One region of the Mesorhizobium sp. C277A genome, then DNA from elsewhere that is predicted to be linked to it. Evidence: riboswitches for the same ligand, from Rfam matches in the RefSeq annotation. Region 1 holds a riboswitch; each other region holds the start of a gene.
What was found. Region 1 has a riboswitch for thiamine pyrophosphate ahead of thiC (phosphomethylpyrimidine synthase ThiC). Riboswitches for the same ligand answer to the same signal wherever they lie in the genome.
Positions count from the first base shown of each region.

Region 2: linked by a shared signal. The riboswitch ahead of thiB (thiamine ABC transporter substrate binding subunit) and the one ahead of thiC (phosphomethylpyrimidine synthase ThiC) in region 1 are both predicted to bind thiamine pyrophosphate.
Region 3: linked by a shared signal. The riboswitch ahead of NKK52_RS04900 (YkoF family thiamine/hydroxymethylpyrimidine-binding protein) and the one ahead of thiC (phosphomethylpyrimidine synthase ThiC) in region 1 are both predicted to bind thiamine pyrophosphate.

Region 1 covers NZ_JAMYVW010000004.1:270,534-276,809, reverse strand. Annotated here, with positions in the region: gene NKK52_RS30945 (NAD-dependent succinate-semialdehyde dehydrogenase) at 1-156, shown strand, start outside; gene NKK52_RS30940 (hypothetical protein) at 309-644, opposite strand; gene NKK52_RS30935 (MFS transporter) at 974-2,629, shown strand; gene NKK52_RS30930 (DUF309 domain-containing protein) at 2,842-3,366, opposite strand; partial or broken gene pmtA (phospholipid N-methyltransferase PmtA) at 3,540-4,135, shown strand; TPP riboswitch at 4,318-4,434, shown strand; gene thiC (phosphomethylpyrimidine synthase ThiC) at 4,537-6,276, shown strand, end outside.
Region 2 covers NZ_JAMYVW010000002.1:4,578,023-4,584,298, reverse strand. Annotated here, with positions in the region: gene NKK52_RS22575 (ABC-F family ATP-binding cassette domain-containing protein) at 1-1,178, opposite strand, end outside; gene NKK52_RS22570 (thiamine diphosphokinase) at 1,180-1,839, opposite strand; TPP riboswitch at 2,002-2,116, shown strand; gene thiB (thiamine ABC transporter substrate binding subunit) at 2,160-3,167, shown strand; gene thiP (thiamine/thiamine pyrophosphate ABC transporter permease) at 3,388-4,986, shown strand; gene thiQ (thiamine ABC transporter ATP-binding protein) at 4,983-5,747, shown strand; gene NKK52_RS22550 (M48 family metalloprotease) at 6,077-6,276, shown strand, end outside.
Region 3 covers NZ_JAMYVW010000002.1:988,414-994,689, forward strand. Annotated here, with positions in the region: gene NKK52_RS04880 (DUF1236 domain-containing protein) at 100-429, shown strand; gene NKK52_RS04885 (hypothetical protein) at 528-743, shown strand; gene NKK52_RS04890 (DUF2934 domain-containing protein) at 836-1,075, shown strand; gene NKK52_RS04895 (hypothetical protein) at 1,234-1,485, opposite strand; TPP riboswitch at 1,828-1,940, shown strand; gene NKK52_RS04900 (YkoF family thiamine/hydroxymethylpyrimidine-binding protein) at 1,931-2,539, shown strand; gene NKK52_RS04905 (ABC transporter permease) at 2,795-3,631, shown strand; gene NKK52_RS04910 (ABC transporter ATP-binding protein) at 3,628-4,410, shown strand; gene NKK52_RS04915 (ABC transporter substrate-binding protein) at 4,407-5,414, shown strand; gene NKK52_RS04920 (LexA family transcriptional regulator) at 5,583-6,245, opposite strand.

The DNA of each region.
Region 1 (6,276 bases):
CTGGAATATGGCATGGTGGGGATCAACACAGGACGCATGTCTTCAGAAGCCGCGCCCTTCGGTGGGATAAAACAGTCCGGCATCGGGCGGGAAGGTTCCCGCCATGGCCTCGAAGACTATCTCGAAATGAAGTACCTCTGCATGGGCGGCATCTGAGGCGGCGGGCGGCGATTGCCGCGATGAAGGCCAGCGGACGGCCGGACGCCACGAAATGGACCCGCAGTTTTCAGATTCGCGGAACAATCCGCACCCAGTCTGCCTCATAAAGGGCCCCGGTTTTCCGCCTATTTTTTGGTGGTCGAACGTCGTCAATTGCCTTCGTCACTGTGGCGGAACGCGGCGCGATAGCCGGTTAGCAACAAGCTTTGGGCGTCATTTCTCTCTGGCGGAATCGACCCTTCCGACAAAAGCCTGACCTTTGCCAGTCTTCTACGGGCCAGCGTTCGCGCCAAAAGCTCAAAGCCGCGTCCGTAACATTCAACAATGAAAGCCAGCGTTATCAGGTCGAGCAGAAAGTCGTCTATCGCATGCGTGAGCGCATCAGACCTTTGTTCGAATCGAAGTAGCAAGGCGCGCGCCTCTTCGATCGCGGCCCGGCAATCGTCTGCGCCTATCAGTGAATCGATCCTGTCGAAGATCTGCAAGCGTCCTCACTCTCCCTAAGCCAGCGCATCGAACGCCGCTGATGAATGAGTCTTCAACAAAGAACAGGGTCGCGTTTCGCGAAAAGGCATCGCTCCGCAAAGTGCGCGTTGATGAAGCCTGGTGCGTTAAGCGACAAGTGAATCCGACCTTGACAAGACATCTTCGAAGGCGAGTGAGCCGGCCCACGCCCGCGTGCCGCGACCCTCAATGCCGAGGAAACTGTGCTGCACTCGTCGGAGGCAACCAGTTCCTCTCTATTCTTCCCGCCGCCACGGTTCAGCCTAGATTACATGCGAAACGACAATAACGGAAAGCAAAGGTTCGCAAAATGAGTAGGGTGGCTGGATCAAACGAAGATTTGGCTGCACCAAGGACCTTTGGGCCACTTCTGCAGCCGACCTTTCGTTCGATCTGGCTCGCGACGCAGGTTTCAAGCCTCGGCTGGTTGATGCAGACTGTCGCTATCAGCTGGCTGATGGCAACGATTTCGACTTCCGATCTGATGGTTGCGCTGGTGCAGGCTTCATCGAACCTGCCCGCTTTCATTTTGTCCGTGTTCGCCGGAGTTCTCGCCGACAATTTCAGCCGGCGCCGGGTCATGTTCGCCGGTCGCTGCCTTATGGTGATTGCCTCTGCGATGCTGACCGCGTCCGTGGCGCTGGGCTTTGTCAATCCGTGGATTATCCTCGGCTTCAGCTTCTTGATCGCAAGCGGCGGTGCTCTCAATGATCCGGCCTGGCAAGCGTCGGTTGGCGATATCGTGGATCGACGCGATGTTCCCGCTGCCGTCACCCTGCTTTCTGTTGGCTTCAACACCGTCCGGACTGTGGGTCCGGCGCTCGGCGGCATTGTGGTTGCTTCGTTTGGGCTTATGGCGGCATTCGCCGTAACCACGCTCACCTATTTCGTACCCTTGGCTACTATTTGGCGCTGCAAGTGGAAGGTTCGTTCTTCCCCTCTTCCCCGCGAGTCGATGAGGACGGCAATTTATGACGGGCTGCGCTTCACGGCGATGTCATCGGAGATCAAGGCAGCGATCGCGCGCGGAACCCTCTTTGGCCTGGCGAGCATCGCCATACTCGCGCTGCTGCCGGTGGTTGTCCGCGACCAGCTGGGAGGAGGCCCGCTTGCCTATGGCGCGCTCATGGCTGGCTTCGGGACCGGTGCCGTCTTGGCTGACCTCTCCAACAGCCTGTTCAGACGGAGCTTGTCGCAAGAAAGGCTGATGAGGCTCTCCTGCGTGGCCTGTGCGGCGTGTTCTCTCTCCCTGGCACTGACATCTTCGATTGCCGTGGCGGCAATTGCACTCGCCTTGGGCGGCGCGGGCTGGGTGACCGCCTGGTCCGGGGTTGGTGTGAGCGTGCAGCTGGCGAGCCCGCGCTGGGTCGTGGGGCGCACCATCTCGATCTACTATGCTTTGATAGACGGCGGCATCGCGCTCGGCAGCTGGGTGTGGGGCACGGTGGCCGAAAACCATTCGTTGACCTGGGCGCTGGAGGGTTCCGCTGGAGCCCTGTTGATCGTCGCTGCAGCCGGCGTTCTCTTTCCTCTTCGAGAGCGCCGCGACTCCGAGCCCGATCCCTTGGAGGAATTCGATGCCCCAGCTGTCTCTCTCAATTTGAAGCCGAGGAGCGGCCCGATCGTGGTCAAGGTCGAATATCTGATAGCCGAGAGAAATCTCGAGGCCTTCCTCGACCTCATGCGGCAGCGGCGCCACGTACACAGCCGCGTCGGTGCTCGGAACTGGACGCTCCAGCGGAACCTGCAGAAGCCTATGCATTGGACAGAAACGTTTCGCACGCCGACCTGGACGGACTACCTTCGCCTCAATCATCGTCTGACGGAAGTGGACAAGGAACTGGACGAGCGTGTCTTTCAGCTGCACGCGGCCGAGACCCCACCTCAAATGACACTTTCCATCGAGCGGCCGACAAGCTCGGCCCGCAAGCCCGAGCACTCAGCTTTTCGCCATCCCCGTCATTGAAGCCTGGCCGGCATCTCTGTCATCAATCGATTGGCTACGAGCGCGACCGGTCGCCCCCGACCCTCAAGACCATCGACATCGAAGCGGCCGCGAGTTGCCTATAAAACCTTACTGCACTCTTATTGTTTGTGACGCATGCGGGTGGTGAGCGGTTTTCACAGCCCATTTCCTGCTACAAAGCTAGCTGGACACTTGAACCACTGAATTGCCGATCAAACGCTCTCGGATACTGGTGCGAGTATGAAATCAAACACGGGCTCAGGCTGGGCAGGCTTTGGCTCCCGCGGAACAACCGGGTAAGCTACGATCGCTTGGGCATGTTCAGCGAGCGCGGCGGGTGTCATTCCCAGCGCTTTCTCCCACAGGCCGCCCGGCACTCTCACCAACTGACGAAAAAGCCCTGCAGCTCTTGTCGCATGGCGCGCCGCTGCGACCCGCTTGCCCTCGCGGATCTTCACCCCGGCCGCCGCTAACAGGATCAGTCCCTTGAAGAACATGCGGTGCTGAGCACTTTGTTTCGCAGCCTGCCAGAGAGGCTCCCAGGCTTCATGGGCTTCCCAGTAGTAGCCGTGATTGAAAAGGTCGATTCCCCATAGAAACACATCTGAGCCAAGCGCTTCGCCAACGGCGACGGTCACCGGATCTGATCGGTAACTGTGGCCCAAGGGATCGCGCACCGGATGCGGATATTTGCCGGGCAGATACGCATAGCTCGGGAAACTTTTTTCGGGCAGCAAGCGAGGGCGAAACATAGACCCAGCAAACATGAAAGTGCGTTAAGGGGCAATTCATGCTGACCGCGTCGTGACAGGGAAGCAGTCGTAACCGGCTTGTAAAAGGTGCCGAGATTGGCCAAAACGCGCTTTGCCAAATGATGACGTTGGGTAAGCGGCTGACGCAAGGAGAAGATATGATTTTGCGACTGAAGGAGCGGCTCGGCAAAAGGTTTGAGGAAGAAGTCCAATTCTTCAAAGGCTGGCAGAAGGACAAGAAGGGCGTGGGAGCCCTTATTCCCACTTCGGTTTATGCGGCACGCCGGATGGCAAGCGTGGTGAACCCACGGTCAGGATTGCCGATTCTGGAGCTTGGCGCGGGAACCGGTGTCATCACAAAGGCGATCCTGGCTAGGGGAATCAAGCCGCGCCAGCTGGTTTCAGTCGAATATTCCAGGATTTTCTACGACGGCCTGGTGCAACGCTCCCGAATGTGGACTTCAGATTGGGCGACGCATTTGCGCTGGACAAAGCTCTGGGTGAGCGCAAAGGTGAACAGTTCGATTGTGTTATAAGTGCAGTCCCGCTGTTGAGCTTTCCAATGCAACAGCGTGTCGCGCTGGTTGAGGATCTGCTTGCCCGTATTCCTGCGGGCCGGCCGCTAATTCAGATCACATATGGACTTCTGTCGCCGGTGATCAAGATGCCAGACCGTTACGTGGTTTCCCACTATGACTTCGTCGTCCGCAACATACCGCCGGCACAGCTCTGGACTTATCGTCGAGCAGTCTAGCCAAATCTGGACGGTTTTCCTTCTCTGAGGGTTCCGCTGGGTGGTGGCCTTCCACCCAAACAGGATGTGGACAGAGCAGGGGCAGATGCCAGACTGCCAAGAAGACGAAGCGGTCCTGGTTTGATTTGACAGTGGGCGGGCCAAATGCGCTTGACAAAGCCGCGCCGGCCCGTTCAACCTGAGGCATTCACCAGGGGAGTCCCGGCAAGGGGCTGAGATACTGCTGGCTTTCGCGGCGCAGTGACCCGTTGAACCTGATCCAGTTCATACTGGCGTAGGGACGGTGCAAGCGCTTTGCGGGAGTTACGCCCGAGGTCCTGTTTCGGCAGGTCGACAGAAGCGTCTTTTCATCCTTCCGGCACAGAACTGGGTCTCCAATGCATGAGCAAAGGAGCCTCAAGATGAATGCCCTCACCCCTGCCGTGTCGACGGGACCGCTGCCCGCCTCGCGGAAGATCCACAAGCCCGGCACCATCCACTCGCAGATCAAAGTGCCGATGCGCGAAATCTCCGTCCATCCGACAGCCGGCGAACCGCCAGTCACCGTCTACGATCCGTCGGGCCCCTATACCGATCCGGCTGTCGAAACCAGCATCGAAAAAGGCCTGGCTCGGCTTCGCCACGAATGGATCTTGGCCCGCGGCGATGTCGAGGACTGTGACGGCCGCCATGTCCGGCCGGAGGACAACGGATTCGCGACGGGCGAACGCCTGACGCCGGAATTTCCCATCCGCCACCGACCGCTCAGGGCCAAAGCAGGCAAGGCGGTGACGCAGCTTGCCTATGCGCGCGCCGGCATCATCACACCCGAAATGGAGTTCGTTGCCATTCGCGAGAACCTTGGTCGCGAGATCCTGCACGGCAAGCTTGAGCGCGACGGCGAGGCTTTCGGCGCGACACTGCCCGATTTCGTCACGCCCGAATTCGTGCGTGACGAGGTGGCGCGCGGACGGGCGATCATTCCCGCCAACATCAACCATCCCGAGAGCGAGCCGATGATCATCGGCCGCAATTTCCTGGTCAAAATCAACGCCAATATCGGTAACTCCGCCGTCACATCGTCGATGGCGGAAGAGGTCGAAAAGATGGTGTGGGCGATCCGCTGGGGCGCCGATACGGTGATGGACCTGTCGACCGGCCGCAACATCCACAACATCCGCGACTGGATCGTGCGCAACGCGCCGGTGCCGATCGGCACGGTGCCGCTCTACCAGGCGCTCGAAAAGGTCGGCGGCATTGCCGAGGATCTGACCTGGGAGGTCTACCGCGACACGCTGATCGAACAGGCCGAGCAAGGCGTCGACTATTTCACCATCCACGCCGGCGTGCGGCTGCATTATATCCCGCTGACCGTCGACCGGGTGACGGGTATCGTCTCGCGCGGCGGCTCGATCATGGCCAAATGGTGCCTGCACCATCACCGGGAAAGCTTCCTCTACGAGCACTTCGCGGAGATCTGCGACATCGCCAGAGCCTACGACGTCTCCTTCTCGCTCGGCGACGGTCTTCGTCCAGGCTCGATCGCCGATGCCAATGACGCGGCGCAGTTCGCCGAGCTGGAGACGCTCGGCGAGCTGACGAAGATCGCCTGGGCGAAGGATTGCCAGGTGATGATAGAGGGCCCCGGCCACGTGCCGATGCACAAGATCAAGGCGAACATGGACAAGCAACTCGCCGTCTGCGGCGAGGCGCCGTTCTATACGCTCGGACCGCTGACGACCGACATCGCGCCGGGCTACGACCACATCACCTCAGGCATCGGCGCCGCGATGATCGGCTGGTTCGGCACCGCCATGCTCTGCTACGTCACGCCCAAGGAGCATCTCGGCCTTCCCGATCGCAACGACGTCAAGATCGGCGTGATCACCTACAAGATAGCCGCCCACGCCGCCGACCTGGCGAAGGGCCATCCGGCAGCGAAGGTCAGGGATGATGCGCTTTCGCGCGCGCGCTTCGAGTTCCGCTGGGAGGATCAGTTCAACCTGTCGCTCGATCCCGAAACCGCGCGGTCCTTCCACGACCAGACCTTGCCCAAGGAGGCGCACAAGCTGGCGCATTTCTGCTCGATGTGCGGACCGAAATTCTGCTCGATGCGTATCTCCCACGACATCCGCGCCGAGGCACAGAAAGAGGGCATGGCG
Region 2 (6,276 bases), on a different contig from region 1:
AACAGGAAATCCTTCATGTAGGACACGACATGGCGCTGCTCGCCATTGATGACGAGGTTTTCGCCGCGCCCGTCCGTGAGATACTGCGCCAGGGTCTCGGCCGGATCGACCGCCTCGCGCTCCTGGTCGAGCGTGGCGATTTCCAGATTGGTGCCGAGCCGCACCGAGCCGGCATCGGGCTTCATCTCGCCGGTAAGCATCTTCAACAGCGTCGTCTTGCCGGCGCCGTTCGGCCCGACAAGGCCGACGCGATCGCCGCGCTGGATGCGGGTCGAGAAGCCCTTGACCACGGTCAGGTCGCCAAAACTCTTCTCGATGTTCTTGGCCTCGATCACCAGCTTGCCGGATTCGGCGGCGTCGCTGGCCACCATGGTGGCCGAGCCCTCGGCGCCGCGATGGCCGCGAAAACGCTGGCGCATGGTCTGCAGTTCGCCCAGGCGGCGCATGTTGCGCTTGCGGCGAGCCGTCACGCCATAGCGCAGCCAATGCTCCTCGCGCACGATCTGGCGGCCGAGCTTGTGCTGTTCGCGCTCTTCCTCTTCCAGCACAAGGTCGCGCCATTCCTCGAAATGGCCAAAGCCCTTGTCGAGGCGGCGGGTCTGGCCACGGTCGAGCCAGACAGTGGCGCGCGAGACGCGTTCGAGGAAGCGACGGTCGTGCGAGATGACGATCAGCGCCGAAGACGTCCGGACGAGCTCCTCTTCCAGCCATTCGATGACCGACAAATCGAGATGGTTGGTCGGCTCGTCAAGCAGCAGAATATCGGGTTCGGGCGCCATGACGCGGGCAAGTGCTGCGCGGCGCGCCTCGCCACCGGAGAGATCGTTGGGGTTCTCCGTGCCGGCGAGGCCGAGATGCTCCATCAGATATGTGGCGCGGTAGGGATCGTCGGCAGGCCCAAGCCCGGCCTCGACATAGGCACGCACATTGGCAAAGCCGTCCATGTCGGGCATTTGCGGGAGATAGCGCACCGTTGCCGAAGGCTGGCGGAAGACCTCGCCGTCTTGCGGCTCGATCAGACCGGCGGCAATCTTCAGGAGCGTCGACTTGCCGGAGCCGTTGCGGCCGACGAGCGCGATCTTGTCACCGGCGGACGCCGTCAGTTCGGCGCCATCGAGCAGCGGCGTGCCGCCAAAGGTCAGTCTTATGCCGTCGAGGTTGAGAAGGGGCGGGGCCATGTCAGCTTTCAGGCAAGGGGTAGGGGTGGGCGAGCAGCAGCGCGCGGCCATGGCCGAGCTCAATTTCGAGGCCGCCCCCGGTCTTGTTGGACTTGACCTCGTTCGAGATGGTCAGCGACGAGCCGAACACGACCTCGACATGGTCGAGCGGCCACTTCGCGCCGGACACGGTGAGGCCCGAAAGATCGGAAAAGCCGAGCACCGAAAACAGCGTTCCGTCGGCATAGTCGAAGCCGGCCTTGCCGGGCAGCAAAGGGGCGCCTTCCTGCGCTCCGCTGGTCAACAGCACTTTTGTGCCTGTCTCTGCCAGTTGAAGGCTGAGCGCCAGATGCAGGAAGGCGTGGTCGGCGCGCTTGCCGCCGAAAGCGCCGGCCAGCACCAGGCTGGTGGCGCCGCGTTCCAATGCCGCCGCGATCGCCAGTTCGCCATCGGTCTTGTCCTTTTCGGGAGGAAACACCTCCCGCGGCACGGCGGCGAGATCGGCAGGCAGGTCCGCCGGCACAGAATCGAAATCGCCGACCCACAGCTCCGGCATCAGGCCGATCAGGCGGCAATGACCGATGCCGGCGTCGGCGGCGATGACGCGCGTGCCCGCGACCTGGCGGTCGAGCCGCGGCGTGCGGACGAGATCGCCGCCAAGCAGGATGGTGAATGTGCTCATATCCGCTGGCCCTTACCAGCCCCGCCGACGAAACGGAAGGCCGAGCGGCACCGTCACTCTTTGTTGGAGCATGATCTTTTTCCGGAAACGGATTCCACTTTCCGGGATCATGCTCGGGCAAACTTCCGCTTGCGTGGCACCTTGGCCGGGCCTATGTGTCGAAACGCTCTAACGGGGTGCCGGACGCGATCTTCGCGGACCGGCTGAGAGGCAGTCTCGCCAACCCGCTGAACCTGATCCGGTTTGTACCGGCGGAGGGATTAGACGCTTCGGACAGCCCGACGCCTCAATTCCTTTCAACACGAATGAAGGAGGCGCCGATGCGCATTTTTTTGTCCCGTCTTGTCCCAGCGCTGGGGCTTGCTGTTTCGCTACTGGCAAGCCCTGCGTGCGCGCAGGAAAAACTCACGATCTATACCTATGAGAGTTTCACTGCCGACTGGGGTCCAGGCCCCCAGGTGAAGAAGGAATTCGAGGCCGAGTGCGGCTGCAGCGTCGACTTCGTCTCGGTCGCCGACGGCGTCGCGCTGCTCAACCGCGTCAAGCTCGAAGGTGCCTCGACCAAAGCAGATATCGTGCTTGGCCTCGACACCAACCTCACCGCGGAAGCCAAGGCTTCCGGCCTGTTTGTCCGACATGGCGCGGTGGCTGAAAACAACGTGCCGGGCGGCTGGAGCGACGACACTTTCGTGCCCTATGATTATGGTTATTTCGCCGTCGTCTACGACACCGAAAAGCTGAAGAGCCCGCCGAAGAGCCTGAAGGAACTGGTCGAGGGCGATGCCGCCGACAAGATCGTCATCCAGGATCCGAGGACGTCGACGCCGGGCCTCGGCCTGCTGCTGTGGGTCAAGTCGGTCTATGGCGACAAGGCGCCGGAAGCCTGGGCGAAACTCAAGGGCAAAGTGCTGACGGTGACGCCGGGCTGGAGCGAGGCCTACGGCCTGTTCACCAAGGGCGAGGCGCCGATGGTGCTTTCCTATACGACGTCGCCGGCCTACCACATGGTGGCGGAGAACACCGGGCGCTACCAGGCGGCCTCGTTCGAGGAAGGCGAGTATCTGCAGATCGAGGTCGCCGGCATCACCACCACGGGCGCGAAGAATCCGCTGGCGGCGAAGTTCCTGGCCTTCATGACCGGGCCGAAATTCCAGGATGTCATTCCGGAGACCAACTGGATGTTCCCGGCCGGGAAAACCGACAAGCCGCTCAATCCGGCTTTTGATAGGCTGGTCAAGCCGGCGAAGACCTTGCTGTTCAGCCCGGAAGAGGTCGCGGCAAATCGCAAGGCCTGGGTGGACGAATGGCTGGCGGTGATGAGCAAGTAGATTTGGCTGTATAGTCAAAAGATGAGTGCTCTACGGCGCCCCCCTCTGTCCTGCCGGACATCTCCCCCACGAGGGGGGAGATTGGCCTTTACGTTGACTTTCGCCAATCTCCGAAGCTGCAGGAATGAGCGGAGCGCTAAAACCGCCAATCTCCCCCCTCGTGGGGGAGATGTCCGGCAGGACAGAGGGGGGCGCGAAGGAACGCGACGCCCGGTAAAGAGTGCAACGCTCTGACCCCCGCATCACGGCCGGCATTGTCGCGCTTGCGGCAATCGCGCTGCTGATCGGTGGCGCCTTCGCCGGCCTTATCCGCGAAGGCGCGCACGACCTTTCCGGCGCCGCGTCCGCCTTTGACCTCTATCTCCTGCGCGTTGTCCGCTTCACGCTCTGGCAGGCTGCGCTCTCGACTCTGCTTTCCGCCGTACCGGCGCTCTTCGTCGCCCGGGCGCTGTCGCGGCATCCGCGCTTCTTCGGACGCGGCTTCATCCTGCAGCTATTCACTGTGCCCCTTGCCTTGCCGGCAATTGTCGGAGCGCTGGGAATACTGGCGCTCTATGGCCGCGCCGGTTATTTCGCCGCGATCGGTGGCCAGAGCTCGCCCGACATCTATGGGCTGTCGGGCATCCTCGTCGCCCACGTCTTCTTCAACCTGCCGCTGGCCACCCGGCTGTTCCTCGAAGCGCTGGGAACGGTGCCGGCCGATCAATGGCGGCTGGCGAGCCAGCTCGGCATGGGGGCGAGGCCAGCCTTCCGGCTGATCGAGTGGCCGGTGCTGCGCGCCGCGCTGCCGGGCGTCGCCGGGCTTGTCTTCATGCTTTGCATCACCTCCTTCACCATCGTCCTGATCCTCGGCGGCGGGCCGGCGGCGACGACGCTGGAAGTCGCCATCTATCAGGCGCTGCGTTTCGACTTCGATCCGGCGCGAGCGGTGACGCTGACGGTGCTACAGATCGCGCTGACTTTCGCCGTCATGCTGGCGCTGACGCGGCTCGGCGCCAATGTGACCGGCGACGCCAATTTGCCTGTCGCGCCGCGCCGCTATCACTTGGCCGGCAAAGCAGAAACAGCGTTCAACGCCGTCCTGATCGTGCTCGCCTTGCTGTTCGTCGCCGGACCGATGGCGGCCACCGTTGCCTCCGGCCTCGGCGCCGATCTCGGCCGGCTGGCGGGCGAGAGTGCCGTGCGTCAGGCGACGCTGACCAGCGCCGGTCTCGCCTTCTCGGCGGCGCTACTTTCGGTGGCGCTGGCACTGTCGCTGATCATGGCGCGGCGGGCACTGTCGCTGCGCCGCCGGTCCAGTGCCCGTTCATTGCTCGAACATGCCACCGACACCGGCGCCGGCTTCGTCCTCGTCGTGCCGCCCATCGTCATCGGCGCCGGCTGGTTTCTCCTGCTGCGCACGGTCAGCGATGTCTTTGCCATCGCGCCGGTCATGGTCGTCACCGTCAATGCGGTGATGGCGATGCCCTTTGCCATCCGCGCGATGCGCCCGGCCTATGATGCGGCGAGCGAGCGCCATGAAAAGCTGTGCGCGCAGCTCGGCATTGCGGGCTGGAACCGGCTGCTTCTGGTCGACTGGCCATCGCTCCGGCGGCCGCTGGCCACCGGCTTTGCCTTCGCCATGGCACTGTCGCTCGGCGATCTCGGCGTCATCGCGCTGTTCGGCAGCGATTCGGTGCAGACCTTGCCCTATCTCCTGCTGGCGCGCATGGGCAGCTATCGCACGGCCGATGCTGCCGGGCTGGCTTTGCTGCTCGGGGCGGTCTGCCTTGCATTGGTGGTCGCGGCAGACTGGCTGGGACGGGGAGAGAGATCGTGACGTCCGCTGTGGAGAAAGGCACGACTGTCCGGCTGGACAAGGTCTCGTTCAGCTATGGCGAAACGCCATTCCTGTTCGATGTCGAATTCGATACATCTAAGATCACCGCCATCATGGGGGCAAGCGGTTCGGGCAAATCGACCTTGCTCAATCTGGTGGCTGGTTTCGAGACGCCGGAGTCCGGTCGTGTGCTGATCGGCGCCGCCGATGTCGGCGCCGAGCCGCCTTCGGCGCGGCCGGTGTCGATGGTATTCCAGGAAAACAATCTGTTTGCTCATCTCTCGGTGGAGAAGAATGTCGGGCTCGGCCGCTCGCCATCGCTCAACCTGACCGACGCCGATCGCGCCGCAATCGCCGAGGCGCTTGACCGCGTCGGCCTGGCCGGCAAGGAAATGCGCCTGCCGCGCGAACTCTCCGGCGGCGAAAGGCAGCGCGTGGCGCTCGCCCGCGTTCTGGTGCGCGACCGGCCAGTGCTGCTGCTCGACGAGCCGTTCGCTTCGCTCGGGCCAGCACTGCGCGACGACATGCTCGACCTGGTGGCCGGCGTTCATGCCGAGCGGGCGATGACGGTGCTGTTCGTCACGCATCAGCCGGAAGACGCTCGCCGTATCGGCGAGCAGATGGTTTTTCTGGACAATGGCAGGGTTGCCGCGACGGGACCTGCCGGCGATTTTTTCGACGGCACTGGCCCTGAAGCGTTTCGGCGCTATATCGGCGCAAGTTCGGGCGGATCACGCGATATTGCCCGGAAGCGGACATAATTTACGACCAAACCGGCTACAGGTGATGTGGCGCTTGCTTGCCATGGTCCAGTCGATGTGGCTAGGTCCGCTTAGTACTGGTCCGGCACGAGCCGTGATTTGCCCCTACAGCGCCGCACCCGGCCGGATGCGTAAACGCTGTAGGTTTTTTGATGTGTGCAGGATTGCCAACGAAACCGATTTTTCGCTGGCGCGGACCCCGGTCCAAATCATGCGCCGAGAGCTGAAGGAACGCCGTGCTGCCGACCGGCACTGACACTTTGAAACGCAGACCGCTGGTGCGCTTCCTCGCGCTGGCCGGCCTTGCCGTGGCGCTGGCCAGCTGCCAGATGTTCACGCCTCCCGAAGTGCAGGAATCCGGCTTCCAGCCTTCCGACAAGCCGATCACGGTCGACAATGTCGCCGCCAACAGCAAGCTTGCCGAACTGGCGAAGGCACAGCATCCGCGCATCCTTGCCACCTATGGCGGCGAATATTCCGATCCCAAGCTCGAGCGCATGGTGGCCAAGGTTGTCGGCAGCCTGACCGT
Region 3 (6,276 bases), on a different contig from region 1:
CGGCTGCGTTTGCCTCCAGGAGCCCGCCACCTCGATCTGCGCTGTTTTCGCCTCATGCGGGAACACGGCGGAGCTCGCCAACAACGACAGGAGACGAAGATGAAAACCATCCTTATTCCCGCCGTCGCCGGGCTCGCCATGATCGCTGGTATCGGCATTGCCGCCGCCGACGAGGTCATCGTCACGCAGCCGGCACAGCAGCAGGTGATCATCACCCCGGAACAGCGCACGGTCGTGCACCAGTACGTAAAGAAACATCCGCTTGCCTCGGTCAATCTGCTCGGCGTCGAATTGAATGTCGGCACTGCCTTGCCTGATACTGTCGAGCTGCAGGAGGTTCCCGACGTTCAGTACAGATACGCCGTCGTCGACAACCATACCGTGTTGGTCGACCCCAGCACGCGCAGGATTGTCGAGGTGGTCGAGTAACGCTCGACAACCTAACCATTCATCGGTGATACGGCCCTGTCGTTCTTCCTAAAAGGGCGGCAGGGCCGAATGATGAACATGATGAAAGGAGAATTGCCATGTTGCCGCATGTCGAGACCCCGAACTCCGCCAATGTTGCGGCGTGTTGCGACAAGTTGCTGGCCGAGCGCAACACGGCGCTGTTATCGATGAAGGAAGCGATCGCGCTCCTGCGGGAGCGCACCGGCACCGATCGTTCGGATGCCGACCTCGCGGGGCTGATCGTCAAGAAAGCGGCGCTGCTCGGCGTTGCGGTGATTTCCGACCCGCGCTGAGATGTCTCGTCACTCAAGACGCCGGCCGAATTTTCGGCTAACGTTTTCGTGGAATCTGGACCAACCGACCGGACCCAACCACGGAGGCTTAAGTGACGGACGACAAACAGGACCGCATTCGCCAGCGCGCGCACGAGATCTGGGAAAAGGCCGGCCGGCCTGAAGGCGCGCATCAGGAACACTGGGAGCAGGCCACGGCTGAAGTCGACGGCGCGGTCGCCAAGCCCAAAAAGGCGGCGAAGAAAGCTGACGCCAAGCCCGCCAAGGCAGCCGCCAAGCCAAAGGCAGCGAAGCCTGCCGCCGCAAAGTCCGGCAAAGCCAAATCGAAATAAGGCCAAGTCGAAATAAGTCAGTCGAAATAAAGCAAGGCCGGAATTCGCTGGCCGGGCCATCCTTGGCGCCCGCCGTTCAGGCGCGCCCGAGCCTCTCAACCTGACGAATTGCGCCTGCGACGGGCAGCGCAATTCCTTGTGTTTGGCGACAGGCGCCCTCATGCCTCCCAGGCATAACTCGACAGCGCAAAGCGAATGCCGGCAGCTGTCATGGCCAGTTCGCATTCGGTGATCTGGCGCAGGTGGCGCAGATAGCGCGTCACGGTCTGTGGCAGCCAGCCGGCGCAGGCCTCTACATAGGCGCGGCTGTGAACAAGGGTGCCGGTCGACAGCCTCTCGTCCTTCTCGGCAACGACTTTCAGATATTGGCGGATGAAGCGGATGTCGTCGGCGATGTCCTGGCTGGCCATTCGCCAGGCCCCGGCGAGGCGTTGGCACTGATCGAATGACAAGGGCAACAAAGGGGGCGGCAATAAAGGCGGCGGCAACGACGGAGATGACGGCAAAGGACGAGAGAGATCGGCGAAGGCAACATGGTTCGCTGTGCTCAAGGACATTCCTCTCTGCGAAAAGAGATATCGTACTTTATGTACGAATGAGCGTCAAGCCAATTTCGTACAGTTGGGACGATAACGCAACGAACTGACGAGTCGTCTGTTAACGCCCGGGCGCCCGGCACGTCTGGCCCAAAACACTTTCCCGCAGTGCCTCAACAAACGGCTTCCCCAATGCCGCGAACAATGCTTTAACCCGCCCATCCACAGGGGTGCTCCGTATCGTCGGGGCTGAGATGAGGGCGGCAAGCCTTCGGACCCTAAAGCTGATCTGGATAATACCAGCGGAGCGAGGCGGGCGATGTTTTCAGGCGCACAGATTTCCCTTTATCCCATGACCGACGATTTCGTCGGCGTCATCCTCGGCGCGCTCGGCGCGCTCGATCCCTGGCGCGACCGGCTGCGGATCGAAACCGATGACATCTCGACCCTTATGGTCGGGCCGCCCGAGGTGCTGTTTCCCGCCATGCGCGACCTGTTCGTCGCGGCGGCCAAAAGCGGCAAGCACTGCGTGCTTTCGGCGGCGGTCTCGCGCGGCTGTCCGGGCGAGCCCGACGATCCGATCTGCCGCTCCGACGAGACCGGCGGCCCCGCCATTCCGCTGGACGAGCGCAAGATCGCCGCGATCCGCGCTGTCCAGGCCACGCCGTCGACCGGCCAGCCGGTGGCGGCGCAGTTCTCGCTCTACGTTATGGGCACGGGCGACCATATGGACGAGATCTACGGCTGCATCGATTTCCTGAAACAGTCCGGCGTCTTTGAGCGCTCAAAGAACTTCTGCACCAAATTGCGTGGCGATGCCGGTGCGGTGTTTGCCACGCTCAACGAGGCCTTCTGCCGCTTCGGCCCCGGCGCCGGCCACGTCACCCTCGACATCACGATCTCGGCGAACAGCCCGAGCGCCGTCTGAGCCGCGGCTCAAGCGTCGTTCCTTGAGGATATTGCCGTGGCTGGTTTATCTGACCCATTGCGTGGAGGAGATGCCTCTGACCCCTCAGCACAAAGAGGAGGGGAGCCATTGGCGATTGGCGAAGACCGCGATGCCCACGAATCTCCCCCCTCGAGCAGGAGATGGCCGGCAGGCCAGAGGGGGTCCCAGCGCGTGGAGCGCCGACGTCCTTTTCGCATCGGCAAGGCGTGGGCGCTCTATGCGAGACGACCCCCTCTGTCGCCTTCGGCGACATCTCCCCCTCGAGGGGGGAGATTAGCCGCCGGCATCGCCAAGACCATCCCCGCCGCCTTCGCTTTCGCCCTGCTCCTCGCAGCCTGGGAGCTCTACGCCCGCTACGGCGGTGTCGCCCCCACCGTGCTGCCGGCGCCGTCGCGCGTGCTGCAGCAGGCCTGGGAGCATCGCGCCGCCCTGGCCGACAACACGCTGCCCACCATCCGCGCCACATCAGCCGGCTTCGCCTGCTCGTTGGTCGCTGCCTTCGTGTTTTCGGCGCTGGTCGATTTCTTGGCCCCGCTGCGCCGCGCGCTGTTTCCGCTGCTGATCGTCAGCCAGACCTTGCCGCTGGTCGCGATCGCGCCGCTCATCGTGCTGTGGTTCGGCTTCGGGCTGATGCCAAAAATCCTGCTTGTGGCGCTCGTCACCTTCTTCCCGATGATGGTCGCGCTGGTCGAAGGTTTTGCTGCGACCAGCAAGGAGATTTCGCAGATGCTCGCCGCCATGGGGGCAGGGCGCTGGCGTATCTTCTGGCTGGCGCGCCTGCCTTCGGCGCTGCCCTATTTCTTCGCCGGGCTGCGCATCTCCATCACCTACGCCGTGGTCGGCGCGATCTTCGCCGAATATGCGGGGGCGGCGAAGGGGCTGGGCATCTACATGCTCAATGCCAAGAACAACTTTCGGCCCGATCTGGTGCTCGCCGCGGTCGCCGTCAGCGCCGCGCTCACGCTTGTCTTGTTCGCCATTGCGGTGCTCGTCCAGCGCTTCGCCATGCCTTGGGAGAATGCAGGGAGCGAAAGCCGCGACGTCAGATCTTCGGGAGACAGCAGCCAATGACACGGCTTGAACTCCGCGACATCAGCAAAAGCTTCGGCGCGCTTGAGGTGCTCGCCGGCATTTCGCTTCATGTCGAGGCCGGCGAGTTCGTCTCCATTCTCGGCCCTTCCGGCGCCGGCAAGTCGACGCTGTTCCAGTTGCTGACCGGCGCGCTGAAAGGTGAGGGCGACATGCGCTTCGACGGCGCACCATTGCAGGGCAGCCCCTTCGCCTTCATGCCGCAGCGCGACGCGCTGATGCCGTGGCGACGCGTCATCGACAATGTGACGCTGGGGCTGGAAGTTCAGGGTCTTGGCCGCAAAGCGGCGCGCGAACGCGTCGCGCCGTTGTTTGCCGAGTTCGGCCTTGCCGGCTTCGAGCGCGCCTGGCCGGCGGAACTTTCCGGCGGCATGCGCCAGCGCGCCGCCCTTTTGCGCACCGTGGTGCAGCAGCGCGACATGCTGCTGCTCGACGAGCCCTTTGGCGCGCTGGATGCACTGACCCGCGCGGGTATGCAGCGCTGGCTGGAAGGCATGTGGCAGCGCCACCGCTGGACCGCGCTGCTGATCACCCATGACGTGCGCGAAGCCGTCTACCTCTCCGATCGAATCTATCTGATGTCGGCGCGGCCGGCCCGCATCATCGGCGAGATTGCCGTGCCGCTGCCGCGCCCGCGCACCACCGGCAGCGATGCCGCGCGCCAGGCCGTCGCGCTCGAAGCCGACATCCTCGACACGCTGCTCAATCCCGGGACTGACCGGCCCTCGTTCCCGCAGACCGCTCAAAGGAGTTTTTCATGACCGAATTCACACGCCGGCAGGCTTTGCTGCTGACGCTGGCTGCCGGACTGCCGCTTGCCTCTCGCGCTCATGCGGCTACGCAAAAAATCACCGTCGCGCTCGACTGGACGGTCAACACCAACCATGTCGGCCTGTTCGTTGCCCGCGACAAAGGGTTCTACAACGAGGCCGGGCTCGATGTTGAGATCCTGCCCTATGGCGATACTGGCGCCGGCACGCTGGTCGCCAACCGCATCGCCGATTTCGGCATTGCCGGCGTCGGCCTGTTCACCCAGCGGGCTGCCGGCGCCGATCTCAAGGCGGTCTACGCCGTGGTCCAGCAGGAGACCGGCCGGTTGGTCTTCAACGCGGATCGCGGCGAGATCAAGAGTCCCAGGAATCTCGACGGTCTGACCTATGGCGGCTTCGGCAGCGCCTGGGAAAACACGCTGATCTCGACCATCATCCGCCACGATGGCGGCAAGGGCGTTTTCGAGACGGTGACATTAGGCACCTCGGCCTATGAGGCGCTGGCCAACGGCTCGGTCGACTTCACGCTGGAGGTCTCGACCTGGGAAGGCGTCGCTGCCGAGTTGAAAGGCGTCAGGCAGCGCGGCTTCCGCTACGCCGACTACGGCGTGCCCGACGAGCACACCACCTTGATCGCCTCCAGTGATGCCTATCTCCAGGCAAATCCAAAGGCGGCGTCATCCTTTCTCGAGGCGACGCGCCGTGGCTATCAGTTTGCGGTCGATCATGCGCAAGAGGCTGGCGACCTGCTGATCGCGTCCAACAAGGACGCGCTGACCGACCCGGCGCTGATCCACGCTTCGCTGAAGATGCTCGTCGACGGGCACTTCCTCAGAAGCCAGGCCGGCGTCATCGGCACCATCGACAAGGCCAAGATCGAGGCGATCGGAACCTACCTCTTCAGGGCCGGCATTCTGCTTGACGCCGATGGCAAGGGGCTGAAAGAGCGGCCGGATTTCGGGGGGTATTTTACGAACGAGTTTTTGGGCGCGTAATCTCCCCCCTCGGGAGATGTCGCCGAAGGCGACAGAGGGGGTCGGTACGTCCTGACGCGACTTCCTATCGCGGACAGAGGACGTCAGCGCCTTACGCGCGGCGACCCCCTCTGGCCTGCCGGCCATCTCCCCCTCGAGGGGGGAGATTGCGCCTCACCGCCTTCTCCCTCACATATCGATCATCGAGCGCTTCACCCGGCCGATGATGGTGATGGCGCCTTCGAGCGCCGGCGGCGGGATGTCCATGTAGGAGGCCGGCTGGAAGGGCGGGTTCTCGTTGGGGCGGTAACGCTTGTAGGTGGCCTGGCCGGATTCGTCAGAAATGACGTAGCAGCCATTGGTCACCAGCCGCTTGTCCCTGAGGTTGACGAAGATGATCGAATCCGGTGGCGAGATCTTGTTCATCGACGGGCCGTCGACGCGCAGAGCAATCCATTGGCCCTGCTCCAGATCGGTGGTGGGGATGGTCGGATAGTCGCTGAGATTGACCACCATGTCCTGGCTGCCGAGTTCGCCGGCGCTGATCCATGAGACGATGGGCACATCGACGGTGGCCAGCGACGGCATCGGGATCTGCCGGCCCGACTCGTCAAAGCCGAAATGGCCCCCCGCAAGGCTGCCGCCGTCGCCGTTGAACAAGAGCCAGCCGGGATCGACGCCGAACAGGCGGCCGTATTTCTCCGCCGCCTTGCGCGACAGCGGCCGGTTACCGTTCTCGTGACTGATCAGCGTGTTCTTGTTGATGTCGCGCAATGCCCGCGCGGCGTCGCTCGGCGAGGCATAACCTGCCTCCGCCCGTGCCTGCTGCAATCTGTGCCTCGGTTCCTGCATCGTACAAATTGCCTGAATTTATCGTCCAGTA